DNA from 3 places in the Nocardia sp. XZ_19_385 genome. Region 1 is predicted to be linked to each of the others. Evidence: riboswitches for the same ligand, from Rfam matches in the RefSeq annotation. Region 1 holds a riboswitch; each other region holds the start of a gene.
What was found. A riboswitch is a leader RNA that binds a small molecule or an ion and turns the genes downstream of it on or off. The one in region 1 is predicted to bind cobalamin.

Region 1 (9,882 bases):
ACCTCGCCGCCGTCGAGGGCGTCGATGGTCGCCTTCACCGCGCCGCAGCTGTCGTGGCCGAGCACCACGATCAGCGGCACGTTCAGCACTTGTACGCCGTACTCGATCGAGCCGAGTACGGAACTGTCCACCACATGGCCGGCGGTGCGCACCACGAACATGTCACCGAGGCCCTGATCGAAGATCAGCTCGGCGGCTACGCGGGAATCGCCGCAGCCGAACAGGATCGCGGAGGGGTGCTGGCCGTCGACAAGTTTCGCCCGGTCGGCAGCCCCTTGGCTAGGATGCAGCAGCGTGTCGCTTACGAAACGCTCGTTGCCTTCGCGCAGGGACTTCCAGGCACTGATCGGATTGGAATCAGGCATACCGTTCATTGTGCACAAGGGAACGGGTTACCAGCGAGTCCGTCGCGTTACGGCACGGCAAATATCGACTCGCCGCGGGGCGGCAGGGATGGTGAAGTGATCGACGCTGAGGTGTTGCTCGATTGGTACTCCGAGTCCGCGCGCGACCTTCCGTGGCGGCGGCCCGGCGTCACGGCCTGGCAGATCCTGATGAGCGAGATCATGCTGCAGCAGACGCCGGTGGTGCGGGTGCAGCCGATCTGGCTGGAGTGGGTGGCCCGGTGGCCGGTGCCGTCGGCGATGGCGGCCTCGTCGCAGGCCGAGGTGCTGCGGGCCTGGGGCAAGCTGGGTTATCCGCGCCGGGCGCTGCGACTGCACGAATGCGCGCGGGTGCTCGCCGCCGAGCACGGCGACGAAGTGCCGGCCGATGTGGACGTGCTGCTCGGGTTGCCGGGAATCGGGGCGTACACCGCCCGCGCGGTGGCCTGCTTCGCCTATGGACAGCGAGTCCCGGTGGTGGACACCAATGTCCGCCGAGTGGTGGCGCGGGCGGTGCACGGGCGGGCGGAGGCCGGGAATCCCGCCTCGCGCGACCTGCCCGAGACCGAGGCGCTGCTGCCGGTGGAGATCGACCGGGCCGCGAAGTTCTCCGCCGCGCTGATGGAGCTCGGCGCGACGGTGTGCACGGCGCGTAGTCCCGAGTGCTCGGGGTGCCCGCTGCCGCGCTGCGCCTGGGTCGAGGCCGGGCGGCCCGCCTCGGACGTCGTTCGCCGGGTGCAGAAGTACGAGGGCACCGACCGGCAAGCCCGGGGACGGTTGCTGGACGTGCTGCGGGATTCGAGTGGGCCGGTCGAGCGGGTGCGCTTGGACCTCGCGTGGACTCGCGATCCGGGACAGCGGGATCGGGCGCTGGATTCGTTGCTCGTCGACGGGCTGATCGAGCAGACCGCGGACGGGTTGTTCGCGCTGGCCGGCGAAGGCAGCCCGGTCTAGAGCACCCGGTTCAGAAAGGCCTCGACCTGGGCGCGGTAGACCGCGGGCTGATCGTCGTGGACGAGGTGTCCGGCGTCGGGGATCAAGGCGTAGGTCGCATTCGAATTGGTGGCGGCCATCTCCCGCATCTGCCCCGGTGGCGTGATGGTGAATTCGCCTTCGAGAAGTAGCGTCGGCGCACGCACCGCGCGCCATTCGGTCCAGAAATCGCGGGTCCCCCACTCCTCGGAGATATCGCGGAAGGTGCCGACCGAGCCGTGCAGCCGGTAGCCGTCGGGGCCGTGCTCGAAGGAGTTCAGGAAGTAGCGGCCGGCGACCGGGCCGAAGAATTCCAGCACCGCGTCCGCGTCCGGGAACGGCTGCGGCCAGGCTTCGATCATGGCGGCCCAGTGGGCGGCGGTGCGGCCCTGGAAATCCGGAGCGATGTCCTCGACCACCAGCGCACGGACCCGTTCGGGATGCTGCGCGGCGAAGACCCAGCCGTGCAGCCCGCCCATCGAATGCCCGACGACAACCATCGGTTCGGCGATGCTCGCGGTGGCCGCCGTCAGGTCGGTCACGAACGCCTCGGTGGTCAGCTCCGCAGGCGCGGGGCGCCCGTGCCCAGCCGCGTCGAAGGTGTACACGTGCCCATACCCGCGCAACCAATCCAGGTGATCCCCCCAGGTCCGCGCACTACCCATCAACCCATGCAGCAGCAGGATCGGCACCCCGGCCCCGCCCTCGTCAAACAACACAGCCAGATTCTGCCCCATGCGCCCTGGGAGGGGTCCTATCGCCGACCCCGCGAATACACTCGAATCATGGCTGTTGTGAAGATCAACGCGATCGAGGTTCCGGAGGGCGCGGGCCCCGAATTGGAGAAGCGGTTCGCCCATCGTGCGCACGCGGTGGAGGGGTCGCCCGGGTTCCTCGGCTTCCAGCTGCTGCGCCCCGTCGCCGGGGACAACCGGTACTTCGTTGTCACCCAGTGGGATTCCGAGGATTCCTTCGCGGCCTGGCGGGACGGCCCGGCGCGCGCCGCGCACGCGGGCAGCGGCGACAAGAAGCCGGTCTCGACCGGGGCGTCGCTGCTGGAGTTCGAAGTCGTCATGGACGTCTCCCCCAAATCCTGATCTTGTTTCACGAATCGCCCGGCAAGCCATGGCTCGCCGGGCGTTCCCATATGCCGGATATGCCGTGTTGACGGCAGCCGTAAGGGCCTGTCACAGTTCGAGGGACAGACGCGAGGGGTGCTGCGGTAATTCCGGTGTGATTCCGGAGCGGTCGCGCCACTGTGATCCATGCACCGGGTTGTCCCAGGTGCCGGGAAGCCAGACACCGGCACCCATCGCACGGACCACTCGATGGGACGCGTATCCCTAGGAGGAACTCATGGCCATCGCGCATATCCCCAGCCGCGCAACCGATTCGCTGGCTACCGTGCTCGTCACGGTGGGTGTCGTTCTGCTCGCACTGCTCACGCTGTACCTGGTCGGTTTCGATCAGGGGGCCATCTCGCGCAGCGGGATGTTCATGCATGAGCTGATGCACGACGGACGCCATCTGCTGGGGCTTCCGTGCCACTGAACGAATCCCTCAAAACCCTCCTATTGCGCGGCCTGCTGGCCGGATTGATCGCGGGCCTGCTGGCCGCGACGGTCGGCTACTTCGTCGGCGAGCCGAAAATCGAAGCGGCCATTGCCATCGAGGAAGCCGCCGCGGGCGGCCATTCGCACGGCAGCGAGGAAGAACCACTGGTCAGCCGCGGCGGTCAGAAGGCCGGGCAATTCCTGGCACTCGGCCTGGCAGGCCTGGCACTCGGCGCGATCTTCGCCGCGGTCGCGCATTTCGGCCGCCGCTACACCGCGCTGTCCGGCCCCCGATTCGCCATTGCCTCGGCGATCGGCGGCTGGGCCGCGATCGTCGCGGTGCCGTTCTTCAAGTACCCGGCGAACCCGCCCGCGGTCGGCGATCCGGAGACCATCAGCGACCGCACCTGGTTGTGGGTGGCCGCCGTGGTCCTCGGACTGGTCGCTGTCGGCGCGGCCGTCTTCGTCTACAAGCTGCTGCACACCCAGCTCGACAGCTTCCGGCTGATCGGCGGCGTGGCCGCGTTCGTCGCGGTCGTCACCGTCGGCTATATCGCGCTGCCCGGCGTCGACGAGGTCAAGGCCGACTTCCCGGCCAGCCTGCTCTGGCAGTTCCGGGTGTCTTCGCTCGCGGTGTCGGCGACGCTGTGGGCCTGCCTCGGCCTGGCTTTCGCGGCGCTGACCGAGTTCGCCACGCGCTCTAGCTCTCCCGTACGAGAACCGGCTGCTACCGCGGGTTGATCCCGGTCTGGAACTCGAAAGGCAGTGTCGGTCCCATGACCGCCACTGCCTTTTCCGTTTGGCCGCAAAACCTTTCACTAGCACCGATCCGGGAACCCGCGCGGGCGCCGCGCCCGGTCGCGCTGGCTTTCGGTGCGCTCGTCGTCGCCCTGCTCGCCGGCGTCGCCGAGGCGCTCGCGCAGACCGCGCTGCTGCTGGAACGCTCCGACGCCGATCTGGGTGGCCTCGCGACCGGACTCGCCATGCGCGCCGTGCTCTATCTGGTGGTGCTGGCCGTCGCCATCCGGATGACGCACGGCGACCGCTGGGCCCGCGTCGCCCTGACCTTCGGGATCGGCGTCCTCGGCCTGGCCTCGCTGCTCGTCGAGCCGATCCGGGCCGTGCTGTCCACCGACGACATCGGCACCCTCTTCGACGGCGTCACGGCGAGCGGCGTCGGTATCGCGATCTTCCGTGCCATCCACGTGGCGGCGGTCCTCGTCGCGATCCCAGCGATGTACCACCGCATCGCCCGCCCCTACTTCCGCGCCTGACCCGACCGCATGGCTCCCCACGTACCGACATCGGCACGCGAAGAACCAAGCGGCAGACTCGATTACGCGAGAGCGGCGTCGAGCGAGATGTTGTCCACGCCCGCCAAGGCCTTGCTCACCGGGCAGCCCGCCTTGGCGGCGGCCGCGGCGGCGGCGAAACCGGCAGCGTCCAGACCCGACACCCGGCCGCGCACCGTCAGCTTGATGGCGTTGATCCGGAAGCCACCGGCCGGGTCCGGGCCCAGGGTGACATCGGCGGTCACGTCCAGGCTCTCCGGGGTGCCGCCCGCGTTGCCGATCTGCGCCGAGAGCGCCATCGCGAAGCACGACGAATGCGCGGCGGCGATGAGCTCCTCCGGGCTGGTCGTGCCGTCGGCGTCCTCGGCCGAACGCTTCGGGAACGACACGTCGAACTTGCCGACGCCGGAGCTGGCCAGGTCGACCTGCCCGGAGCCGTCCTGCAGCCCGCCGGTCCAGGCGGTGCGCGCGGTACGTGTTGGCATCACGGTCCTTTCAGATGATTCGATCCGTCGGCAACGAACCTACTCGCCGCGATCAGACTGTGAGGCCGGTACGACGATCGAGCTGTTCGAGTACCAACGGCCAGGCGGCGCGATGCCGATCGCGTGCCTTCTCATTCGGAAAACCCGAGTGCCGCAAGCGAAGTCGGATACCGCGCGGCTGATGCACGAACTCGATGTTGACCACGGTTTCGGCGCCCTCGGTGCCGTCCGCCCCGGTAACCCAGGTGAATTCCACCAGCCGTTCCGGTTGCAACCGTAGAAACCGGCCATAGTGCGGGCTGCGTTTGCCCTCGAATTCGGTTTCGAAGAAGAACGGCTCGTTCACCGCGGGTTTCATCAGCACCGAGCCCGGCGCGGCGAACCAGATGTCGAAGCCTTGCGTCAGGGCCGCGTACAGCAGACCCGGGGACGCTGCCATCACCCGTTCGACGGTGAGCTGGTGCGGTCGGTCGGACAGATCCGGTATCCGAACTGGCTGATCCATTCGACCGACCCTACTCATCACTCGGGGTTGGTGACCCGGGCCAGCACAATGCCGCCGAGAATCAGTGCGAGGGAAAGCATTCGGCCCGCGCTGAGCGGATCCCGGTGCACCAGCACACCGAGCCCGATGGCGCCGAGCGCGCCGATACCGGTGAAGACGGCGTAGGCGGTGCCGACCGGCAGCGTCTGCATGGCCCGCGAGAGCAGATACACCGCGAGCGCGCCCAGCACGAAGCAGACCAGCGTGGGCAGCGGCTTGGTGAAGTTCTCGGTCGGTTTGATGCTCTGCGACCAGATGATCTCCACCAGTCCGGCGAAACCGAGGACGACCCAGCTCATGTCAGTACTCCTTGCCCAGCCGCCGAGCCGCCGCCAGCGCCGCCTGATAGGAATCGTCGTGCTGGGCACGCAGGTGCGCGAGGTGCGGATCCTGGCGCGAGTTGGCCAGTTCGGCGTTGAGGAACACCGTGTCCTCGACGGCGAAGTGACCCGCGAAGAAGTCGCGCAGGTAGCGCTCCTGGTAGTCGAAGCGTTCCTTCGGCGCACCCGGCGAGTAGGCGCCGCCGCGGGCCGACGCGACCACGAAACGGGTGGGGGCCAGCGACATTCGCGGGAACGTGATCTGGTCCAGCCAGGCCTTGAGGCTCGCGGGGATCGAGTAGTTGTACATCGGGGCGCCGATCAGGACTACGTCGGCGGCGCGGACCTCGGCGAGCAGTGGCTCGACGACGGCCCAGGCGGCGCGCTGCGCCGGGGTCTCGGCCAGATCCGCCAGTCGATCGAGATCCGTTGCGCCGTTGGCCAATACGCGATCGCAGAGTTCCGCCCAGGCCTCGTCGATGAACGGAATCGGGTCGGCCGCGAGGTCCCGGTAGCGGTAGTCGCCCTCCGGGTGTTCACCTCGCCAGGCTTCGGCGAACGCGGAACCGAGTTCGCGGCTGAGGGAATTGCGGCGGGCGCTGGCGTCGAGGTGCAGCAGGGCGGTCATGAGAGCCTCCGAAGTAAGTGGACACAATGTCCGTTTCGTGCTTACGGTAGAGCAGAACCGGACATTGTGTCCACTTATTCCGGAGGTTACGGTGATCGCTATGAACCCAGCCGATCGCGACCTGCTCGCCGCGCCCGGCGACTCCGCGCCACCCGAGCGCGCCGACGCGGCTCGGAATCGGGGAAAGATCCTCGCTGCCGCCGCGGAGCTGTTCGCCGGCCGCGATCCGCGCACGGTGACGATGGACGACATCGCCAAGGCGGCCGGAGTCGGACGGGGGACGCTGTACCGGCGGTTTCCGAGCGTCGGGGCGATCGCGGTGGCGCTGCTGGACGAGCACGAGCGCGTCATCCAGGAACAGTTGCTGCGCGGGGATCCGCCGCTCGGCCCGGGCGCACCGCCCGCCGAACGGCTCGCGGCCTTCTACGCTGCCATGGTCGAATTGCTCGACGGCCATGCGCATCTCGTGCTCGGCGCGGAAAGCGGCAGTGCACGCTTCGCCACCGGCGCCTACCAGTTCTGGCGTGTGCACATTCATTCCCTGCTACGCGAAGCCGCTGTCCCGGAAGCGGATTCACTGATCGAACCGTTGCTCGCACCGTTGACCGCCGAGGTCTACCTGAACCAGCGCGAGCGCGGGCTCGGCAATGAGCAGATCACCGCCGGGCTGCACAGACTTGCCCACGCGATCCTGGATCCACCCCCGTGATCAGACGAGGTCCCGCCTGTGGACCAGCCACATCGTGCCCACCGTGAACACCAACAGGTAGATCCCCAGCACGATCAGCGATTCGCTTCGAGACAGGATGTCCAGCACCCCGGGCGTCGCGGGCCCGTCCACCGTGCGCATCGCCCCGGCCAGCGAGCCGGCCGCCGTACCGGGCAGCCGATCGGTCACCGCCTCCAGCGGGCCGAAGATGCCCGAGACGCCACGCAGCAGGTTCTCCACCACCAGCACCCAGACCAGACCCAGTCCGACGGCCAGCGCGGGCCCGCGGGCAATGGTGCCGATCAACGCCCCCGCCAGCGTCCACATGCCGAGAATCATCGCGCCGGTGAGAATGCCGTGCAACGACTGGGACAGCGCCGGCAGCGCGAGCGATTGCGACTGCGACACCGCGATGAGTGAAGCCACCGCCACGTCGGCCAGGAAGGCCACGACGACCAGCGACCCGACCACCACGGCCAGGCTCACCAGCACGCCGCCGACCGCGGTGATCCGCGACGGCCCCTGGGTCAGCACCGTTTTCCAGGTGCCCCAGCCGTAGCCGCTACCCATGACCAGCGCACCGAGAATAAGCATCAGCGCGCCGCCGAACATCGCCATGCCCTGGGTGAACACCTCCGGCACCGCCGCGGGCAGCATCTGTTGCAGCAGTACATCTTTCGGGAGATTGTCCGACATCGAATTCTGTTCGCCGCCGGTGTAATCCAGATAATTGAACAGGTAGCTGAAGGTCAGATTCAGCAGCACCCAGGTGCCGAGAATGATCCAGAACGCGGGCCACTTCCGCAGCCGCAGCATTTCCGCCATTGCACTCGCCAGCAGGTCTCTCATAGCACCGTCTCCATTTCCGTCAATTCGAAAAAGACTTCTTCCAGGGATTTCTCGTCGACCCGCAGTTCCAGCAGGTCCGCGCCCGCCTCGACGACCGCGCGCGCCACCTTGGGCGCCGCGTCCGGTCCCGCCTCGATGCGAATTCCGCTGGAAGTCAGCAGCGCGTTGCCGCCCACGGCGTTGCGCACCGCCGGTAATGCCAGTTCGATCGGCTCGGCACGCAGCAGAAGTGAAGCCGCGCCGCGCAATTCGGCCACCGTGGACTCGGTGCGCAACTTGCCGCCGGAGATCACGCCGACTCGGTCGCAGATCTCCTGCACCTCGCTGAGCATGTGACTGGAGAGCAGCACGGTGTGGCCGTCGCCGGCGAGAGCGGTGATGAGTTCCCGCATTTCGGCCATGCCCGCCGGGTCCAGACCATTGGTCGGTTCGTCCAGGATCAGCAGGTCGGGGCGGCCGAGCAGGGCCGCACCGACACCGAGCCGCTGTTTCATGCCGAGGGAGTAGGTGCGGAATTTGTCCTCGGCGCGGTTGGCCAGGCCGACCCGGACCAGGGCCTCGGCGACATCGTCACGTCCGAGGCCGCGGTATTTCGCCAGCACACGCAGGTTGTCGCGGCCGGAGAGGTACGGGTAGAAGCCGGGACCCTCGATGAGTACGCCGATGCGGCGCACCGCGTCCGGATCACCCGGGGCGTGCCCGAGTACCGTCGCCGAGCCCGCGCTCGGACGGATCAAGCCGACCAGCATGCGCAGCGTGGTCGTCTTCCCGGCCCCGTTCGGACCCAGAAAGCCGTAGATCTCGCCGGCTTCGACGCGCATGGCGACGCCGTCGACGGCAGTGTGGGCGCCGTAGCGTTTGGTCAGCCCCGCGGTGACCACGATGGAATCTGTCATGCACCGAGAATCCCGCGCAGGGCGCTCTGCCACATCCGTCGCGCGGCGACGTTCGACATACGTACTGCGGCGCACGCTGAACGGGCCAGATCCGCATAGGCTGAGGGCGTGAAGGCGCCGGACATTACGAAACGTGGCTGGGTCGGTTGGGATTTGGTTCTCGCCCTGGGCTTGGCGGTCGTGCAGGTCTTGGGTGGTCGCGGCGCCAATCTCGGGCAAGCCGGGGCCCAGTCGCTGGACTGGCTCGGCTACCTCCTGCTGCTCGTCGGGCCGGTCGCGCTGCTGTTCCGCCGACGTTTCCCGATGGCGGTGCTGCCGGTCGCGTTCGCCGCGTGCGTGCTCTACCTGGCGCTCGGCTACGGCTACGGGCCGATCTTCTTCTCCCTGATCGTCGCGTTCCTGACCGCCGCGGTGGTCGGATCCCGCTGGTGGACTTATCCCCTGGTACCGCTGGGCTATCTGCTGCTGGTCTGGCCGGTGCCCGGCTGGTTCGGGCACGAGACCAACGGGTGGCAGGTATTCGGCCTGATGGCCTGGCTGACGGTGCTGGTCGGCATCGCCGAGGGCATCCGGCAGCGGCGGGCCGTACTGGACGCGCGCAGACAGCGGGCCGAGGCCGCCCGCAGAGACGAGGAAGCGCAGCGCGAACGCCGGGCCGGGGAAGAGCGGCTCGCCATCGCCCGCGAACTGCATGACGTTCTGGCACACAGCCTTTCACTGATCAACGTGCAGTCCTCGGTGGCGCTGGAGCTGTTCGACCGCAGACCCGAGCAGGCCGCCTCCGCGCTGGCGGCGATCAAGACCGCGAGCAAGGACGCGCTCGCCGAAGTCCACACACTGCTGCAGACCATCCGCACCGGCACCGTCGCTGATCCTGTTGTAGAAGAACAGGATTCGAAGGTCGACGAGTTCAGCCAGCGCCGCATGGCTCGGGAGGCCGCGCAGGAGCGCCCCGTCGAACCCCGCCCGGCGCCGAGAGCACCCGCCCCCAGCATCGAAGACATGGACGCGCTCCTGCAGCGCACCCGCACCGCGGGCTTGGCGGTCAGCACTCGAATCATCGGCGACCCGCAGAAACTGCCGAGCGTCATCGACGTCGCCGCCGCCCGCATCATCCAAGAATCCCTGACCAACGTCGCCCGGCACGCACCCGGCGCCGACGCCACCGTCACCGTCCGCTACGCGGCGGAATCGGTCGACATCACCATCGACAACACCCGACCCTTCGGCAACCAGCCGCGCGCCGGGACC
Region 2 (9,882 bases), on a different contig from region 1:
GGGCGCGTAGACCTTTCGCAGCGCCTCCCAGTACGGCTCCAGATCGCAGACGTTCTGCAGGTCCAGGCCGGTGTCGAATTCACTGTGCGCGGCCGCGGCCACGATCGCGGAAAGGGCCGGCTGGCTGGTGGTTCCGGCCATCGCGGCGCTGGCGCCGTCGACCGCGTCCGCGCCGGCCTGCCAGGCGGCGAGGTAGGTGGCCAGCTGGCCGCCGGGGGTGTCGTGGGTGTGCACGTGCACCGGCAGATCGAAGTTACTGCGCAGGGCGGTAACGAGTTTCGCGGCAGCCGGTGCGCGCAGCAGGCCGGCCATGTCCTTGATGGCCAGGACGTGCGCGCCCGCGTCGACGATCTGCTCGGCCAGCTTGAGGTAGTAGTCGAGGGTGTAGAGGGTTTCGTTCGGATTCGACAGGTCGCCGGTGTAGCTCATCGCGACTTCGGCCAGGGTGGTGCCGGTTTCCCGGACCGCGTCGATGGCCGGGCGCATCTGGTCGACGTTGTTGAGCGCGTCGAAGATGCGGAAGATGTCGACACCGGTCGCGGCGGCCTCGGAAACGAAAGCGCGCGTAACCTTTTCGGGGTACGGGGTGTAGCCGACGGTGTTGCGGCCGCGCAGCAGCATCTGCAAATTGATGTTCGGCACGGCCTCGCGCAGGGCGGCCAGGCGCTCCCACGGGTCCTCGTAGAGGAAGCGCAGCGCCACGTCATAGGTTGCGCCGCCCCAGCATTCGATGGACAGCAGTTCCGGAGTCATCCGGGCGACGTGTCCGGCGACGGCCATGAGCCCGCTGGTGCGCACCCGGGTGGCCAGCAGCGACTGGTGCGCGTCACGGAAGGTGGTGTCGGTGACGCCGACCGCCTTCTGCTCGCGCAGCGCCTGCGCGAAACCTTCCGGGCCCAGGCGCAGCAGCTTCTGCCGGGAGCCGTCCGGCGGCGGCACGCTCAGGTCGATGGCGGGCAGCTTGTCGTGCGGGTAGACCGTGCTGCGGCGCTCACCGTGCGGCTTGTTGACGGTGATGTCGGCCAAGTAGTTGAGGATCTTGGTGCCGCGGTCCGCGGAGCCGCGCGAGGTCAGCAGCTGCGGGCGTTCGTCGATGAATGAGGTGGTGACCCGGCCGTCCTTGAAATCGGGGTCGTCGAGCACGGCGAGCAGGAACGGGATGTTGGTCGTGACGCCACGGATCCGGAATTCGGCGAGCGCGCGCCGGGCTCGGGCGGCCGCCGCGGGCAGGTCGCGGCCGCGGCAGGTCAGCTTCACCAGCATCGAGTCGAAGTAGGCGCCGATCTCCGCGCCCAGGTTCGCGCCGCCGTCCAGGCGGATGCCCGCGCCGCCCGGGGTGCGATAGGCGGTGATGCGGCCGGTGTCGGGGCGGAAACCGTTGGCCGGGTCCTCGGTGGTGATCCGGCACTGCAGCGCCGCACCCCGGATGGACACCGAATCCTGGCTCAGGCCAAGGTCTTCCAGCGTCTGCCCGGCCGCGATCCGCAGCTGCGACTGCACCAGGTCGACATCGGTGATCTCCTCGGTCACCGTGTGCTCGACCTGGATGCGCGGGTTCATCTCGATGAAGACGTGGTTGCCGCGCTCGTCGAGCAGGAACTCCACTGTGCCCGCGTTGCTGTAACCGATCTGGCGGGCGAAAGCGACGGCGTCGTTGCAGATCCGCTCGCGCAGCGCCGGGTCCAGATTCGGGGCCGGGGCGAGTTCGATCACCTTCTGGTGGCGGCGCTGCACCGAACAGTCGCGCTCGAACAGGTGCATGACGTTGCCGTGCTGGTCGGCCAGGATCTGCACCTCGATGTGGCGCGGGTTCACCACGGCCTGCTCGAGGAACACGGTCGGGTCGCCGAACGCGGACTCGGCCTCGCGGGAGGCGGCCTCGATCGACTCGCGCAGCTGTTCGGGGGCGGCGACGCGGCGCATACCGCGGCCGCCACCGCCCGCGACGGCCTTCACGAAGATCGGGTACTCCAGCTGCTGCGCGGCGGCGAGCAACTCGTCGATATCGGCCGACGGCGCGCTGGACTTCAGCACCGGCAGCCCGGCGGCCCTGGCCGCTTCGATGGCCGTGGCCTTGTTCCCCGCCATCTCGAGCACCTCGGCCGACGGGCCGATGAAGGTGATGCCCTCGCGGGCGCAGGCGGCGGCCAGGTCGGGGTTCTCGGAAAGGAAGCCGTAGCCGGGGTAGATCGCGTCGGCGCCGGCGGACTTGGCCGCGTCGATGATCGCGTCGATGGACAGGTACGCCCGGACCGGGTGCCCCTCCTCACCGATCTGGTAGGACTCGGCAGCCTTCATACGGTGGACCGAATTGCGGTCCTCGTGCGGAAAGACGGCGACCGTCCCGATGCCCAGTTCGTAGGCCGCGCGGAAGGCGCGGATGGCGATCTCGCCGCGATTGGCAACCAAGACTTTCGAGAACATTGACCCAAGGTACCTGGCGCAGAGCACGGCTCCGACACGGATACGGGCTTCGCAGCCATCTTCACAAGCGGGCCTAGCACGGTTGCGAAGTTGCGGAAATCGTGGCGTCACATCTCACCGCGCGGCGACGGCCGTGGTGCGCAGCGCCGATGGCCATGCGGCACGGCGAAATCGGCAGGGTTGCACGGAATATTCGCGGCTCGGCTTATGCTGGACAACGCAGCTGGTTTCTCCGGTGCGCGACGAGTTGGAGCCCCGACGTCACGCGCAGGAGTCGAGATCCGTCCGGATCGAGAGGGAACCCGGTGAGAATCCGGGACTGTCCCGCAGCGGTATGCAGGAACGACCGCCGTCAACAAAGCACTGGAGTGATCCGGGAAGCGACGGCCAGTAGGTGAGCCCCTAACTGGGGTCGGCCAGAAGGCCCGTGCCCGCAAGTCCGAAGACCTGCCAGTTGTGCCGGATACGCCGTATCCGGCGGCCACCGCCTCGTGGAATGGGCGCGCGGACCACCAGTGCTGACATTTCGGGCTCCGTTCTTCGCGGTTGCCGAGATGTCTGCTCGGTGCTGCCCGCCCCAACGGCGATGGTTCACGACCAAACACAGCACTGGAGAACATCGTGACTGTTACTTCTGCTCCGTTCACCGCAACGGTTCTCGGGCTCCCGCGAGTTGGACCTCGACGGGAACTCAAGCGCGCCACCGAGTCCTACTGGGCCGGACGCCTGGACAGCGCCGGCCTGCACAGCGTCGCCGCGGACCTGCGCCGTCAGCAGTACGCCGAATTGGCCGCCGCCGGAATCGATTCGGTGCCGGTGGGCACCTTCTCCTATTACGACCAGATGCTCGACACGGCTGTACTGCTCGGCGCGCTGCCGCCGCGGGTCGCCGGGGTCGAAGATCCGCTGGACCGCTATTTCGCCGCGGCGCGCGGAACCGACACCATCGAACCGCTGGAGATGACCAAGTGGTTCGACACCAACTACCACTATCTGGTGCCCGAAATCGGCTCGGAGACAGTCTTCTCGCTGCATACCGAGAAGCTGCTGGACGAGCTGGCCGAGGCGATCGCGCTGGGCGTCCCGGCCCGTCCGGTGGTGATCGGACCGCTCACCTTCCTGAAGCTGGCGAAGGCGACCGGTGGTGCGGCGCTGGATCGGCTCGATGAACTGGTGCCGCTGTACCGGGAGTTGTTGCGGCAGTTGGCTGCCGCGGGCGCGCAGTGGGTCCAGATCGATGAGCCGGTGCTGGTCACCGATCTCAGCGACGCCGAAATCGAGCTGGTGCGAAGCACTTACAGCGCACTGTCGGCCGGGGACGATCGCCCGGCGATCCTGGTGGCCACCTACTTCGGTCAGCCGCGGGCGGCGCTGGATGCGCTGGTGGAAACCGACATCGAAGGCGTCGCACTCGATTTCACCGCCGTCGAGGTGGCGGCTGTGCCCCCGCTGACGAACAAGCTGCTGGTCGCCGGTGTGGTCGACGGGCGCAATGTCTGGCGTACCGACCTCGATCGGGCGCAGACAACCTTGGGCACCGTGCTCGGTTCCGCGGCGTCGGTGGCGGTTTCGACCTCCTGCTCGCTGCTGCACGTGCCCTACACCCTCGCCGTCGAAACCGGCCTGGACGACCAGCTGCGGTCCTGGCTGGCTTTCGGTGCGGAGAAGGTCGCCGAAGTGCGACTGCTCGCCACTGCGCTGCGATCCGGCACGGAAGCGGTCGCCGCCGAATTGGCCACGGTCCGTGCGGCTCTGGAGTCCCGGCGCAACGATCCACGGCTGGCAGACCCGCAGGTGCGGGCCCGGCTCGGCGCGCTCGGGACGGACGCCGACCGGCGCACCCCCGCCGACGAGCGCCGTGCACTCCAGGCCGAACAGCTGCACCTGCCCAGCCTGCCGACGACCACGATCGGGTCCTACCCGCAGACCTCCGCGATCCGGCTGGCCCGCGCGGCACTGCGCAAGGGCGAGATCGACCAGGCCGAGTACGTCCGCCGGATGCGTGCCGAGATCGCGGATGTGATTGCGCTGCAGGAGAAGCTGGGCTTGGACGTGCTGGTGCACGGCGAGCCGGAACGCAACGACATGGTGCAGTACTTCGCCGAGCAGCTCGACGGTTTCGCCGCCACCGAGCTGGGCTGGGTGCAGTCCTATGGCACCCGCTGCGTGCGCCCGCCGATCCTGTACGGCGATGTGTCCCGGCGCGAGCCGATGACCGTCGACTGGATCAGCTACGCGCAATCGCGCACCGACAAGCCGGTCAAGGGCATGCTCACCGGCCCGGTGACCATCCTGGCCTGGTCGTTCGTGCGGGATGACCAGCCGCTCGCCGATTCGGCCGCGCAGGTGGCGCTGGCGATCCGTGACGAAACCGTGGACCTGGAGGCGGCGGGCATCCGCATCGTTCAGGTCGACGAACCCGCGCTGCGCGAACTGCTGCCGCTGCGGGCCGCCGATCAACCCGGCTACCTGGACTGGTCGGTGCGGGCGTTCCGCCTCGCCACCTCCGGCGTCGCGGACACCACGCAGATCCACACCCATCTCTGCTATTCGGAGTTCGGTGAGGTGATCGACGCGATCGCCGGGCTGGATGCCGACGTGACCTCGATCGAGGCGGCACGCTCGCATATGGAGGTGCTCGACGATCTCAACGCGGCAGGGTTCGATCTGGGTGTCGGGCCGGGCGTGTACGACATCCACTCACCGCGGGTGCCGAGCGTCGAGGAGATCACTGCCTCCTTGCGCGCGGCCCTGAAAGCCGTTCCCGCCGAGCGACTCTGGGTGAATCCGGATTGCGGGTTGAAGACCCGCGGGCCGGTTGAGGTGGAGGCGTCGCTGCGCAACATGGTGGCGGCCGCGCACGCGGTGCGTTGATTCGATCGGCCGGCCGCAGCGCGTCTGCGGCCGGTCGGCTCGCCCCGGCGGGGGCTTGTTTATGACTGACCAGTCATTCATAATTAGACCATGCCGAAGATTGTCGACAGAGCCGCACGACAGGAGGAGATCCTGGACGCCGCGGCGAAAGTGTTCGCGCGCAAGGGGTTTGCCGCCTCGCGCATCGAGGACGTGGCCGCCGAGGCCGGGATCGCCAAGGGCAGCGTCTACCTGTACTTCGAGAGCCGCAATGCGTTGCTCGCCGGGGTCTTCGACAGCTACGCCGTGAAGTCGGCACAGGTGCTGGCGGAGCTGGGTACCGGCTCGGCGCTGGACCGATTGAGCCGTTTGATCCGTGCGACCATCCACATGCTGGCCGCGCACCCGGACCACGCGCGGGTACTCCTGGACGTGTGGGCGTCGAATCCGCCCATCGATATGGCCACCACGTACCGCGAATACCGCAGCGCCATAGCGGATCTCCTGTTCGAGGCCGCCGCCGAAGGGGAGTTGCGCGCGGGCATCGGCGCGAACCACGCGGTGGTGATCGTGGGGGCGATCGAGGGCTGTCTGGTGCAGGCCCTGGTCGACCCCGAACTATCCCTGCGGGATCTAGCCGACCCGGTCATCCAAATCTGCGTCGAAGGGATTCGCCGATGACACTCACCGAACGCCTGATCGCACCGAACGCGTCCCGAGGCGAGGTGGTCTGCGGCTTCGGCGCCGCCATCCTCGGCGCCGCGACCATCTTCGTGCTGAGCTTGCTCGCCGACCTGGCCATCTGGCGCGTCGCGGTACTCACCGTGGTCGCCTTCGACCTGTTCGGCGGCGCCGTGGTCAACTCCACCTGCGCCGCGAAACTCTGGTACTACCGCCCGGGCCGAACCGCGCTCCATCACCTCGGCTTCGTCGCCATCCACATTCAACCGTTCATCCTGGCCTGGGCGCTGCCCGGCTTCACCTGGTCCACCGCGGCTGCCATCTACGCCATAGCCCTGCTCGGGGCCCTCGCCGTCACCGCCGCCCCGCAACCCCTGCGCCGCCCAACCGCCTTCGCCGCCACCGTCTTCGGCATAGCGATCGCCACCACCATCCTCACCGTGCCCCATATCGCCGCCTGGTTCGCCCCGATCCTCCTGGTCAAACTCCTTCTCGCCCACCTACTCCCGGAAGAAGCCACCCGTTGATCACCCCGCCGCACCGGCATCGGATTCCGGCTTCGGCCGCGGCTGCCGCATCCGCCGAGACGTATAACTCTCACAAGCCTCCCCCGACCGAACCACCGGCCGCATCCGCCCTTTCCCACTGAGCCCCTGCCGCCACGACTTCGGATCCCTCGGACAACAAACCATGCGCCACGCTCCTCAGCCACCGGAGACCGGTTGTCCCCTGTTGTAATCCTTCGACGCACCCGCGATTGATTCGGTTCCGCTATTTCCGCAGAAAGTTGGGCTCGCGGGAATGTCGGTGCCCCGGAGTAGCTTCCGTGGCCATGCCGACGCAACTGCACGAGGTGATCGTGGAGATGTTCCGAAACCCGAGCCTGGCCGCGGGATTACTCGACGATGCCTTCGGCATTCCCGTCCCGGAATACCAACAGGCACGGGCCGGCTCTTGCGACTTCACCGATGTCAAACCCAACGAGTACCGCGGCGACGCCACCCTCGTGTTCGCCGACAGCTCCGGGACGCCGGTGCTCGGGATCATCGTCGAGGTCCAGCTGAGTCACGACGACGACAAGACGTGGGCCTGGCCCGTCTACCTCAGCACGTTCAGATCCCGATTGAGATGCCCGGTCTTCCTGCTCGTTATCTGCACGACCAACCAGATTGCCGCCAAGTGCCGCACCCCGATCCGATTCGGCCATCCCGGACTCGTGCTCTGCCCCTTGGTGCTCGGGCCGGACAGCATGCCTGTCGTCACCGATCCCGAGGAGGGCAGGGAACTGCCCGAACGGGCGGTGCTGTCCGCGCTCGCACACGGCGGCGGTCCGCATGCCGAGGACGTGCTGACCGCCTTCACCGCGAGCCTCGGCAGCATCGATGAGGAACACGCGAAAATGTATTATGACCTCGTGGAGAACTCGATCCCCGAGGCACTCCAACCTCTCCTCAGGGAGCTCATGATGAAAGCCGGCTTCAAGTACGAGTACCAAAGCGACTTCGCCCGCAAGTACATGGCCGAGGGCCGAGCCGAAGGTCTGAACACAGGTCGAGCCGAAGGCCGTGCCGAGAGCGCCGCACAGGCCGTCCTGGCTGTCCTCGACACGCGAGGGTTCGAGATCCCTGATGCACTCCGCGCGCGCATTACCGAGTGCCGCGATGTCGATCAGCTCAAGGCATGGCTGCGCCGCGCGATCACTATCACGGATCCCTCAGAGCTGTTCAGCTAGCCAGGAGCCGACTGCGGGCAGGCCGCTCAGCCGCCGAAGGCGCGGGTGATGGCGGCCATGTCGAAGTAGTCGCGCCAGGCGGTGATGAGGCCGTCGTGGACTTCGAAGACGCCGACTACGGGGAGTGGGGTGTCGCGGCCGTCTTTGCCGCGGAGGGTGTCGGTGCGTTCGTTCATGACGGTGGCGCCGTTGGAGACCTGGAGGTGGATGTCGAAATCGATGGCGGTGAAGGGGCCGAGGAGGCCGGTGACGAAGTCGGCGATCGCGGCGCGGCCGACTACCGGTTCCATCGGAATGTTGTGGTAGACCGCGTCTTCGGCGAAGAACTTCGCGATTTCGGCGGGATCCGGGTTGGCCCAGGCCTGGCACATGGCGCGGACGAGTTCGTCAGGGCTGGTCATCGGAGGCTCACTTTCGTCGGGCTGAGACTCGATTCAACCAAACAATTGCTTGGTTGAATACCGGATCGTCGAGATCACCCGCCGGGCAGTCAGTCGCGGGCTCCTGCCGTGAGCAGCGCCCGTTGGGGCACGCCGGTGTATTCCGAGAGAGGGCGGATCAGGGCGTTGGAGGCGGTTTGCTCGGAGATGTGGGCAGTCCAGCCGACAATGCGGCTCATCACGAAGATCGGGGTGAACATGTCGATGTCGAAGCCCATCAGGTAGTAGGCGGGGCCGGCCGGGAAGTCGAGGTTCGGTTTGATGCCGGTGGCCTCGGCCATGGCCTGTTCGAGTTCGGTATACATGCGTAGCCAGCGTTGGCCGCCGGTCACCTCGGCGACGTCCGCGAGGGCGGCGCGCATGGTGGGGACGCGGGAGTCGCCGTTCTTGTAGACGCGGTGACCGAACCCCATCACCTTCTGTTTGGCGGAAAGCTTGCCCTGCAACCAGTCTCGCGCCTTCGCGGGATCGCCGATCTCCAGCATGGCGTGCATGACGGCCTCGTTGGCGCCGCCGTGCAGCGGGCCCTTGAGGGCACCGATGGCGGCGGTGACCGCGCTGTAGAGATCCGAGCAGGTGGAGGTGACCACGCGGGCGGCGAAGGTGGAGGCGTTGAAACTGTGCTCCGCGTAGAGGACCAGCGAGATCTCGAAGGCGCGGACCAGACGCGGGTCCGGGAACTCGCCGAAGCACATGTAGAGGAAGTTCTCGGCGAAACCCAGATGTGAGTGTGGCGCAACGGGATCCAGGCCGCGGCGGCGGCGCATGTCGGCCGCGATCACGGTTGGCAGCACCGCAGTGAGCCGTAAAGCCTTGGCCGACAATGATCGCGGCTCGTCGGACTCGGCCTCGGGATCCTCGGTGCCGAGGTAACTGACCACCGTGCGGACGACGTCCATCGGATGGCAGGAATCCGGCATCTTCTCGATCAGCGACAGGATGGAACGGTCGATCCGCCGCCACGCACGTTCCCGCTGGCACAGCAGTTCCAGCTGCGCGGCCCGCGGAAGTTCGCCGTACCACAGCAGATATGCGACCTCCTCGAAGGAGCAGTGCCCGGCCAGGTCCTGCACCGCGTAGCCGCGATAGGTCAGCGAATTGGTTTCGGGCACCACCTTGGAGATGGCGGTGGTATCGACCACCACCCCCGCGAGGCCCTTCTTGATCTCGGTCATGCTTCGCCCGTCAGCGTGAAATTGAAGATTCCGGAATCGAATTCGTTGTAGCGCTCGTAGTCGAGCAGTTCGTAGAGCCGGGAACGCTGCTGCATCCGATCCAGCAGACCCGATTGCGTTCCAGTAGCGGCGATTTCGCGTAACCCGTGCTCCACCGCGTACATCGCCAGCCGCAGCGTCGTGACCGGGTAGATGACCGCGTTGTACCCGAGGTTCTCCAGTTCGCCCGCCGAGAGCAAAGCGGATTTGCCGAACTCGGTCATATTCGCCAGCAGCGGAATATCGACCGCAGCACGGAATTTCGCGAACTCACCGGCATCGGCCAGTGCCTCGGTGAAGATCAGGTCCGCCCCCGCGTCGGCATAGGCCTTGGCCCGGTCGATGGCGGCATCCAGCCCCTCGGTGCCGCGCGCGTCGGTGCGCGCGCAGACGACGAAGTTCGGGTCCCGCCGCGCCGACACCGCGGCCCGCAGCCGCCGCACCATCTCCGGGACCGGCACCACGGACTTCCCGTCGAGATGCCCGCACCGTTTCGGATTCACCTGATCCTCGAGATGACATCCGGCCAGTCCGGCAT
Region 3 (9,882 bases), on a different contig from region 1:
GTCGTCGATCGTGGCGGCGGGGTAGGGCTCGAGGTAGGCGGCCAGCACATCGGTGACATAGCTGACCGCGAATTCGTCGACCCGGCGGCGGGCGGCCTCGTGAATGTCGGCGGGCAGCCAGCCATTCTCGAAGACCCGTGTGATGACGTGCTGGCCCGCCAGATGCGCGCCGTGCTCCAGCTCCGCGGTGAGAGAGTCGGGCCCGGCGAGTTCGGTGGCGAAACGCTCGGCGGTTTCTCCCTTGGCCGTTTCCAGGGCGGCCGCGGCGAGCGCCTGGGCGGCCTGCTCCGGGGACCGTGCGCCCACACCGCCGTGCGTGATCCAGAAATCGGACCCGCCCTGACGCGCCCGCTGCTTGGCCGCCCGATGCGCGCGATTCGGCTTCTTACCCATGGTCGGAGCCCCCTCATCATCGGTTGGTGCGGTACCTGCACGGTACGGCCTGCCACCGACAGCTCCGGAAAGCGGTCGGCGCTATGCGGTCTGCACGGTGAGCCGGTAGTTCAACGCGATGCCCTTGCGGATGTACGCGGCGCCGCCGAGATGCAGCCATCGGGAGTCGCCGCCGCGTGGGTCAGCCAGGTACGTACCCCGCACGTTGTCGACGCCGGACGGAAAGCCGGCGGCCGGGGCGGACACATTGCTCGCGACGTACGCCTCGGCCCACACGCGGGGTTCGGGCGCGCCGTCGAGCAGCGGCGGGACGTCGGGAACAAAGACGCCGAACTCGTCGGCCGGTGCCTTCAGGGAATCGAAGAACCGGCCTTTTATCGCCAGCCGGAGTGTGCCGGTGTAGATCGTGCAGCTCGGCGTCAACTGCAGGGGCGGGGCGGGCTGTACGTCGAGCTGCAATTCCATGCACCCGACTGTACGAGTGATGATCAGCCGGTGGCGTCGTCGGTCTTCGGGGTGACCGTGGAGGCGGGGACCAGGTTCCAGCGCTCCAGCTGCTTGCGGATCTGCTCGGCGGCATCGATGTTGAGCGGGCCGCTGGTCCACAGGGCGTAGGGGAGGTTCAGGAAACGGCCCTCGGTGACGGCACGCAGTTGGTTGATGCCGGGCTTGCCGCGCAGCAGTTCCACCTTCTGTGCGAAGGTCTGTTCGGGATAGTCGACGAACATGATGGCGTCGGGATCGGAGGCCGCGAGCCGCTCCCAGGAGACCTTGGTCCAGGTGTCGTCGACGTCGTCGAGGATGTTCCGGCCGCCCGCGGCTTCCAGGATCGCTTGCGGCGCACCGAATTTGCCGCTGGAGAAGATGGTGTCGCTGGCGCTGTCGAAGAGGAAGATATCGGGCCTGCGCTGCGGCTGCGGCGCGGATTTCAGTGCGGCGAGCCGCTTGTCCAGGTCGGCAGTGAGCTCGGCGGCGCGGTCGGTGCGGCCGGTGATGGCGCCGAGGTTGGTGAGGTCGGTGCGCAGCGCGGTCCACGGTTCGACGATGCCACGGGCGCCTTCGCCGGGCTGGCGGCAACTTTCGGTGAGGACGTAGGCGGCGACGCCGTCCTGGCGCAGCGAGGCGGGGGTGAGGTTCTTGGCTTCGTCGTAGCCGTAGTTCCAGCCCGCGACCATGACGTCAGGTCGCTGCGCGAGCACGGTTTCACGCGTCGGGTATTGCGGAGCAACGGACTTCAGGTCGTCGACGACCGTGCCGTAGTGCCGGCGCAGGGTGTCGGCGTCCCGTTGCACGCTCGACACCGCGACCACCTGGTCCTGCGCGCCGAGCGCCAGCGCCATGGAGATCAGGTTGCCGTCGTTGACGAACATTCGCTGCGCCTGCGCGGGGAACGGCACGTCGGCGTCGCAGTTGCGGACGGTCAGGGTGCCCGCGGCGGGCGCCTGGTTGCCGCAGGCGGCCAGGGTGGCGGTCAGCGCGGCCGCGGCCAGCACCCGGATGGAGTTCCTCATCGATATTGCCTTTCGCGAGCGCGTCATACGGACGCGGTGGGAGTGATCAGCAGATGTGATTCGCCGGTGCCCGGGTGCCGCACGCGGACGGCGTGCACGCCGAATACGGTCTCGAGGACTTCGGGTCGCAGCGCGGTCTCCGGCTTTTCGAGCGGGTGTGCGGTGCCGTTGTGCAGCACCAGGATTCGGTCGCAGTAGCGGTCGGCCAGTGACAACTCGTGCAGGGCCATGACCACGGTGCGGTTCAGAGTCCTTGTCAGCGCGAGCAATTCGAGCTGGTGGGTGATATCGAGATGGTTGGTCGGCTCGTCGAGCAGGAGTATCGGGGTGTCCTGCACCAGTGCGCGGGCCAGCAGCACCCGCTGCCGTTCGCCACCGGACAGATGGTGCACCGGCCGGTCGGCGAATCCCGCCAAATCGACTGCGGCCAAAGCTTCCTCGATGGCCTGTTGCTCGCGCGGTGACCCGGCACCCCACGGCGGCAGGTAGGGAGTACGTCCCAGGGCGACGACTTCCCCGGCTCGCAGATCCGCGGGCGGACGCTCGTCCTGAGCGACCATGGCCACTGTCTTCGCGCGGCGGCGTGGTGAAAGGTCATGCAGCGCGGCACCGTCCACGAGGACCTGCCCGTGCACAGGCCGCTTCACTCCCGCGAGTACCCGCAGCAGAGTCGACTTACCGCTGCCGTTCGGGCCGACGATGCCGACCACTTCTCCGGGCTCGATGTCGAACGTGGCGTCGGCGACAACGCGCCGCTTCCCCGCGGCGCACGCCAATGCCTTCGCGGCCACGCCGACTCCGGCCGTCTTTGGCTTCGGCAACGCGCGGAAACCGGTGGCGCGATTCATGATTCCCCGAAGCTGTAGCGGCGACGCCCCAGCAGGAGCAGGAACGCCGGAGCGCCGATGAGACCGGTCAGGACACCGACCGGGATCTCGGTGGGGCGGCCCAGCGCGCGGGTCGCGGCGTCGGCAACGACCAGAAACAGCGCCCCGCACAGCGCGCTCGCGGGCAGCAGGTTGCGGTGCCGGGGGCCCACGATGAGGCGTGCGGCGTGCGGGATGACCAGGCCGACGAATCCGATGCCACCCGAGACCGCCACGAGCACACCCACCAGGATCGCGAGCAGAACGAACAGGGCGATCCGCAGTTGCTTGACCGGGACCCCGATAGAGGCGGCGGTGTCGGCGCCGAAGGTCAGCGCGTCGAGCCAGCCGCTGGCCACGTAGAGCGCCAATCCGCTGAGCGCGACGACGGCGATGGGCAGGCCGAGTTTGGTCCAGTCCGCGCCGGCGAGGCTGCCGAGCAGCCAGAACAGGACCGACTGGGCGGCCGCGGGATCCTTGCTGCGGAAGACCAGGTAGCTGCTGAACGCCGCGAACGCCGAGGCGAGGACGGTGCCGGTGAGCACCAGGCGCAGCGGAGTCAGCCCGCCCTGCGCGATCGCGATGACGAATACCATTGCTGCCGCGGCGAATGCGCCGACCAGTGCGCCGGCGGACAGCGCCCAGATTCCGGCGCCGGCGAATAGCCCGGAGGTGATGACGGCGGCCGCGCCGACACCCGCGCCGGAGGACACTCCGAGCAGGTACGGATCGGCCAGTGGGTTGCGGACCAGCGTCTGCATTGCCGCCCCGGCCAACGCCAAGCCCGCGCCGACAACCGCGGCGAGCACCGTGCGTGGCACTCGGAGCTGCCAGACGATGGTGTCGAGGCTGAGGTCGTCAACCGTGCCGCCGAAGATGCGGTGCTTCAGCACGTCTACCACTGCGGAGACCGGAAGCGTCTCGGCGCCGAAGCCCGTGGCGACGACCATCGCGCACAACAGGAGTGCCGCGAGGACCGGCAAGGCCACCGCGGTTCGAATGCGAACCATCAGCCGTGCTTCCCCGGATGGAACCGGGTCCCGACGACGGTGTGGTGCCCTCGACGACGAGCTGCCAGACAGGCGGTTCCCCCTGCGCGGACGATCCGCGAACGGTTCGCGGGCGCAGATCCAATGTGGTCACAGCTAATTCGCCCCGGGGCCGGGTCGGTTGTGGCGCCGGTTGGCGGCGCCTCGAGTCGGGCTCGGGCGATCGATCTCCGCACGCGGAGGATCGGCAGCTCCATAGGCAAGTCGCGGCCTTTCCAGAGTTCGCCCCGGCGAGGGAGGTCTGACTCTCGCCTGCTAGGGCGAATCACAGTGGCGCGACCGTTCCGGATTCTCACCGGATTCCCGCACCCGCCGGGAATGACGGGTGAACCATACCGGGCCGTCCGATACGCGGCCCGCACCGGTGTCTTCAGCTCTCTGACCGGGCTTGCGCCGAAGTCGTTCGCAATGCTCAGGTTTATCCCCGTTGACATCGGTAAGTCCGTTGGCAGACCATCCATTTCCCCGACACAGTGGAGTGATGTCGCTGTTGGACGATCGGCACCCGTCCACCGTCACCGCCTACGACGACGCGCGACGCCGGGCCCGCTGGCGGGAAACCCGCCTCGGCCACGACTGGACGACGTTGCGCCGCACCCGGGTGACGCTGGTCCGGGTCGCGGCTGTGCTCGTCGCGGTGCTGGTCGCGTTCGCCCAGTACTGGACCTACGACATCGCACCGGAGCGGGCCCGGCTCGCCCGGACCGAACCGGCGATCCTGCCCGTCGCCACCCCTGGCGAACAACAGAACTGGGACACCGTCGTAGTCGACCTGGTCGGGCTCGGCAATCTGAACGCGAGCAACACCGCCGCCGCGCTGCCGTCGCTGAGCCGGCTCGGCGTGGTGTGGGCGATCAAATACGACAACCGCGGTATCGACACCAAGGTGATCGCGGATCTGATCGTCCGCGCGGCCCTCATGTCGGGACTGAAGAACGTGGTGCTGGTGGGCCACAGCATGGGCGGGGTGATCGCGCTGGAGGTGGCCCGGCACATCCACACCGGCAGCGACCGCCGCCTGGTCGGCGTGCTGCTGGATTGCACACCGATGGATTTGAACGCGGTCCGGGAGGAGAGCCGCGGTCGCGGCGAGGACATGGTGCGCTGGATGGGCTGGCTGCCCGGCGCGCGGGAGAGCCGGACGCTGCGATTGATCGTCGAAATGTACTCGCGTCGAGGAGAATTCGTCGATCGCGGCTTGCACGGAGCCCCTGGGATCCGGATGCCCGAACTCCGTGACGTGATCGAACGGGTCCTGCACGAGAAGATCTTCTCCGACGACGCTGCCAGCAACGGCCTGATCGAATCCCAGTTCCTGGCGATCGTCGCGGGGGGCACCACCAGCGACCTGCACGCCCTGGCCCGTCCGGTCGAAGGCAGATCCCGCCCGGCCATCGTCTTCCTGCGTCCCCGCGACGCCCAGCGCGATCGGGTCGTCGACGTCGAATATTCGCACCAGGTATTGATCGAACTGGCCGGCGGCGTCGACGGCAGCCTGCTGGTGGCGTACCCGCGAAACACCGGGCACGCCAATCCGATTCAACGGCCGCGCGAATACAACCAGGTGATCACCGACCAGGTGCTGCCGTTCGTGCAGCGCTATCAGCAGCAGGTGCGCGAGGCGCAGAGTTCGGCCGCGCCTCGCTGACCCGGGCTATTTGAGCAGCGCCTCGGTCAGGCCGCACACCTTCCAGTCACCGCTTTCCTGCACCAGCTTGTAGGTGAAGGTCTGGGCGGTGGTCTTGCCGGCGACCTTCACGCTGATCTCGGTGGTGAAGGTGCCGCTGCTGGCGCCGCTGGCGACATCGACGCTCTTCAAGGTGCTCTTCGCGTCGACCTTGGGCACATTGGTGGGGACGGTGCCGGTGGTCTTCACGCTGTCGAGCTTCGCCAGATCCGACTTGCAGACCAGGTTCTTCTTGTCGCCGGTGCCGTTCACCCAGGCCTCGGCCACCTCACGCGGGCTCTTGGACGAGCCGCCGATGCCGCCGTCTTCGCCCGAGAACAGGACGAACGCGCCCACGACGATGAGGATGAGGATGAGCGCGCCGCCGCCGAGAAGTAGTGGCAGCGTCTTGTTTCCGCCATTGCGAGGTGGCTGCGGGAACTGCTGACCGTAGGGCGGCTGGCCCGGCGGCGGCTGACCGTACTGCGGATACTGTTGCCCCGCAGGTCCGTATGGTTGCGGGGCGCCGTAGGGCTGCTGACCGCCGTAAGGTTGCTGCGGTGCGCCATAGGGCTGCTGAGGCTGCCATCCGCCGGGCTGGTTGTAGGGATTAGGTGGTTGTGGTGCGCTCATGCGAGTCCTGCAAGTCCTATCCATGCTGACAACAGACGACGGCCCTGGAGCCACCGCGATTCAACCATGCCTAGCACACTGGAGTTACTGGGCCGCAACAGGTTTTACAGTCGTTTGATATGGGTCAGCGGACGCGGGTGCCCAGCAGATGCCGCACGCCGGCCACGAACAGTTGCAGGCCGAAGTCGAAACGTGCTGTCGGATCGGCGTTCTCGTCGATGGGGGAGGCGCCGTCGGGCAGCGCGCCCACTGAATCCATCTGCATGCGCGATTGCTCGTCGACGGTGTGGCCGAGCACGTAGTACAGCAGCGTGAAGGCCGTGAGTTCGGCTTCGTCGCGGGGCATGCCCGCGCGAATCGTGGCGCTGACGAAGCGTTCCCGGCCCTTGCTGGTGGTCAGGCGGGAGGCGTAGGTGGCCGAGACCAGTTCCGCGCCGTCGCGGTAGGCGAGCAGGCAGTCGCGCAGGCGGTGCGCCAATTCGCTGATCTGGTCCGACCATTCGGTCGCGGTGATCGGATCGTCCATGGGCGCGAGGATCTTGTCGGCGACCGCGCCCAAAAGCGCCTGCTTGTTGGGAAAGTGCCAGTACAGCGCGCCCGGCTGCACCTGCAGCGAGCCCGCCAGCCGTCGCATGGTGAGGTCGGCCAGGCCGTATTGGTCCAGGATGGCGATCGCCCCGTCGACCACGTCCGCCCGATGCAGTTGCACGCCAATTCCCTCCGCACGTGTTTTGACTCACTCTCGAACCTACCCTAGCCTGAACACCGTTCAAGTTGCACGGAGACCTCGTGCAGAGCCGGACGAAGGGACTTCGTGCAATGACTCAGGCACCCGTACAAACTGATTCACCCACCCCGCCGACTCCGTCGGCTGCCACCCCGGGGATTCTGTCGATCGCCCGCGAGCAGGTGCTCGAGCGTGGCGTCGCCCTGACCCAGGAGCAGACCCTCGAGGTGCTCCGCCTCGGCGACGACCAGCTCGAAGACTTGCTCGCCCTGGCGCACGAGGTGCGGATGAAGTGGTGCGGCCCCGAGGTCGAGGTCGAGGGCATCATCTCGCTCAAGACCGGCGGCTGCCCCGAGGACTGCCACTTCTGCTCGCAGTCGGGCCTGTTCCAGTCGCCGGTGCGCGCCGCCTGGCTCGACATCCCGAGCCTGGTCGAAGCCGCCAAGCAGACCGCCAAGTCCGGCGCCACCGAGTTCTGCATCGTCGCCGCCGTGCGCGGACCCGACGAGCGGCTGATGGCCCAGGTCGCCGCCGGTGTCGAAGCCATTCGCAACGAGGTCGACATCCAGGTCGCCTGCTCGCTGGGCATGCTCACCCAGGAACAGGTCGACCAGCTCGCCGCCATGGGCGTGCACCGCTACAACCACAACCTCGAAACCGCCAAGTCGCACTTCCCGAAGGTCGTCACCACGCACTCCTACGAGGAGCGCTGGGACACCCTGCGGATGGTGCGCGAAGCCGGCATGGAGGTGTGCTCGGGCGGCATCCTCGGCATGGGCGAAAGCCTGGAGCAGCGCGCTGAATTCGCCGTGCAGCTGGCCGAACTCGAGCCTGACGAGGTGCCGCTGAACTTCCTCAACCCGCGCCCGGGCACCCCCTTCGGCGACCTCGAGGTGCTGCCCGCCTCCGACGCGCTGCGTGCCGTCGCCGCGTTCCGGCTGGCGCTGCCGCGCACCATGCTGCGCTTCGCCGGCGGCCGCGAGATCACCCTCGGTGATCTCGGCGCCAAGCAGGGCATCCTCGGCGGCATCAACGCCGTCATCGTCGGCAACTATCTGACCACCCTCGGCCGCCCCGCCGAAGCGGACCTGGATCTGCTCGGCGAGCTGAAGATGCCGATCAAGGCGCTCAACGAAACTCTGTGAGCCAGGGGCTCCTTGCCGAACATGATGGGTAATGTCATGGCTGTGGTCCCTCAAAACATGGACGAGCGCTACAACCCGTTCACCGGGAAGCGGATCGTGCCCGGGCTCGACGACGCGGTTCCGGCCGCCGCCGCACTCGGGCTGGAGCCGCCGCGTTTCTGCGAGCACTGCGGGCGTCGCATGATCGTGCAGGTGAGCCCGGATGGCTGGTGGGCCAAATGCTCCCGGCACGGTGTGCTCGACTCGACGAGTCTGGAACGCCGCTAGTGCCGGCCGCGGGCAGCGGTGTGGTGTACGGGCCGGTCGCTTTCGGCGTCCGGCGTGAGGTGCGCGCGGGGCTGCTGATCGGCGCCGCGGTGGTGGTGCTGAGCATCCTCGGCGGTGTCGCATGGGGTTTCCTCGCGCCCGCCGAGCATCTGCTGGTCACCCAGCCCGGCCGCGGCGCGCCGCTGACCGGCGAAAGTACGCACCAATTCGACGCGCTCGCGATTTTCGCCTGCTTCGGTTTCGTGGCGGGTGTGCTGTCCGCCGCGGCCGCTTGGCGGTGGCGTGCGGTGCGCGGCCCGATCATGCAGGGCGGGCTGCTGATCGGATCGCTGATCGGCGCATACGCGATGAAGTGGTTCGGCGAGACCATCGCGGAGGTGCGGTTTCCGCGGCCCGAGGATCCGGCGGTCGGCAAGATCATCGCGCTGGCGCCCGAGGTCGGTAGTTCGCTCGCGCTGGTAGTGCAGCCGCTGGTCGCCTCGCTGCTGCTGATGTTCCTGGCCGCGTTCAGCGCCTCGGAGGATCTGGGCACCGGTTTCTCCGGCCCGTTCGGCACCCAGCGTCCGGTGCTGGACTTCCCGCCCGGCGGCGATTGGCCCCCGACGCACTACCCGGACGAGCCGGTTTCCCACGGCCCCGACGGCTCGGTGACCTACGCCGACGGGACCGTCGAATACCCCAACGGCACCACCACCTACCGCGGCGGCACCGATTCGGTGCCAGAGTCACGGCCCGCACGCTGACTGTTGGCCGAACCGTTGCTCCGACGGCGGCACAGGCGTACCAGAACACCCTAAAATTGGGTTACACGCTGTGCGTTCAAGGAGGAACGAGTCGTGGCGTTCATCGGTAGCGGTCCGGTCGTCGAGGAACTCGACGCCAAATTCTGGAAGCTCACCGAACCGGTGGTCTACCAGGGCGAGAGCCAGGAATTCACGGTGCCCGCCGGCTTCCGCACCGACTTCGCTTCCGTACCACGCGCATTGGTGTGGCTGATTCCGCGCTACGGGGCCTACACCCGCGCCGCCATCCTGCACGACTATCTGCTGCACTCCAACGTGGTGAGTACGGCCGACGCCGACGGGATCTTCCGGCGGGCCATGCGCGAGCTCGGTGTCTCCGTGCCGCGCCGCTGGATGATGTGGGCCGCAGTGCGTTTGGCGAACCGGTTGGAGGGCGCGACACCCGGCGACCTCGGCCGGTTCTTCGTGGTCGCGACACCCGCCGTGGTGTTCCTGGCCGTACCCGTCATCGTGGTGACGGTGTTTCTATGGATCTTCTGGCTGGTGGAGTTGGTGTTCTGGGCCGTCGCGCGGCTGAGCCGTCGCACTGCGGCCCCTCCACCGAAGCCGCAGATGAAGACGGCTTGAAGTCTGTCCGCCGGAAATTCGGTGGAGCGCGGAATACCTCCCCGGCTACCGTGGCTGTAGCAGCCGACACGCGTGAGGGGAGGTCCGGTCATGAAGCGAATGAACAGCGCAACTGGCACAGGCACGGCACAGCAGGCCGAGCGCCCGGACCTGACCGCGTGGAAGATGCGGCACGAGGTGCGGCGTTCCAATGCGGCCCAGCCGATTCCGAGTAATCGGCAGTATCGCCGTAATCGCAAGCACCGCGATCGCAAC

Region 2: linked by a shared signal. The riboswitch ahead of metE (5-methyltetrahydropteroyltriglutamate--homocysteine S-methyltransferase) and the one ahead of IBX22_RS19800 (CbtB-domain containing protein) in region 1 are both predicted to bind cobalamin.
Region 3: linked by a shared signal. The riboswitch ahead of IBX22_RS36760 (iron ABC transporter permease) and the one ahead of IBX22_RS19800 (CbtB-domain containing protein) in region 1 are both predicted to bind cobalamin.

Annotation. Positions count from the first base shown of each region.
Region 1 covers NZ_JACVEE010000002.1:1,517,052-1,526,933, reverse strand. Annotated here, with positions in the region: gene IBX22_RS19820 (carbonic anhydrase) at 1-365, opposite strand, end outside; gene IBX22_RS19815 (A/G-specific adenine glycosylase) at 462-1,337, shown strand; gene IBX22_RS19810 (alpha/beta fold hydrolase) at 1,334-2,074, opposite strand; gene IBX22_RS19805 (antibiotic biosynthesis monooxygenase) at 2,141-2,452, shown strand; cobalamin riboswitch at 2,553-2,681, shown strand; gene IBX22_RS19800 (CbtB-domain containing protein) at 2,712-2,906, shown strand; gene IBX22_RS19795 (CbtA family protein) at 2,897-3,649, shown strand; gene IBX22_RS19790 (hypothetical protein) at 3,685-4,182, shown strand; gene IBX22_RS19785 (OsmC family peroxiredoxin) at 4,245-4,685, opposite strand; gene IBX22_RS19780 (SRPBCC domain-containing protein) at 4,738-5,190, opposite strand; gene IBX22_RS19775 (multidrug efflux SMR transporter) at 5,208-5,528, opposite strand; gene IBX22_RS19770 (FMN-dependent NADH-azoreductase) at 5,530-6,177, opposite strand; gene IBX22_RS19765 (TetR/AcrR family transcriptional regulator) at 6,278-6,886, shown strand; gene IBX22_RS19760 (ABC transporter permease subunit) at 6,887-7,735, opposite strand; gene IBX22_RS19755 (ABC transporter ATP-binding protein) at 7,732-8,631, opposite strand; gene IBX22_RS19750 (histidine kinase) at 8,740-9,882, shown strand, end outside.
Region 2 covers NZ_JACVEE010000001.1:1,719,507-1,729,388, forward strand. Annotated here, with positions in the region: gene IBX22_RS08110 (pyruvate carboxylase) at 1-2,424, opposite strand, end outside; cobalamin riboswitch at 2,677-2,894, shown strand; gene metE (5-methyltetrahydropteroyltriglutamate--homocysteine S-methyltransferase) at 3,046-5,298, shown strand; gene IBX22_RS08120 (TetR/AcrR family transcriptional regulator) at 5,389-5,958, shown strand; gene IBX22_RS08125 (hypothetical protein) at 5,955-6,485, shown strand; gene IBX22_RS08130 (hypothetical protein) at 6,791-7,690, shown strand; gene IBX22_RS08135 (nuclear transport factor 2 family protein) at 7,717-8,091, opposite strand; gene IBX22_RS08140 (bifunctional 2-methylcitrate synthase/citrate synthase) at 8,181-9,305, opposite strand; gene prpB (methylisocitrate lyase) at 9,302-9,882, opposite strand, start outside.
Region 3 covers NZ_JACVEE010000009.1:29,217-39,098, reverse strand. Annotated here, with positions in the region: gene IBX22_RS36780 (DUF2786 domain-containing protein) at 1-393, opposite strand, end outside; gene IBX22_RS36775 (hypothetical protein) at 475-858, opposite strand; gene IBX22_RS36770 (ABC transporter substrate-binding protein) at 882-1,904, opposite strand; gene IBX22_RS36765 (ABC transporter ATP-binding protein) at 1,928-2,752, opposite strand; gene IBX22_RS36760 (iron ABC transporter permease) at 2,749-3,780, opposite strand; cobalamin riboswitch at 4,036-4,169, opposite strand; gene IBX22_RS36755 (alpha/beta fold hydrolase) at 4,301-5,467, shown strand; gene IBX22_RS36750 (hypothetical protein) at 5,474-6,118, opposite strand; gene IBX22_RS36745 (TetR/AcrR family transcriptional regulator C-terminal domain-containing protein) at 6,243-6,827, opposite strand; gene bioB (biotin synthase BioB) at 6,938-7,990, shown strand; gene IBX22_RS36735 (hypothetical protein) at 8,048-8,257, shown strand; gene IBX22_RS36730 (DUF2567 domain-containing protein) at 8,257-9,000, shown strand; gene IBX22_RS36725 (DUF1353 domain-containing protein) at 9,094-9,627, shown strand; gene IBX22_RS36720 (hypothetical protein) at 9,727-9,882, shown strand, end outside.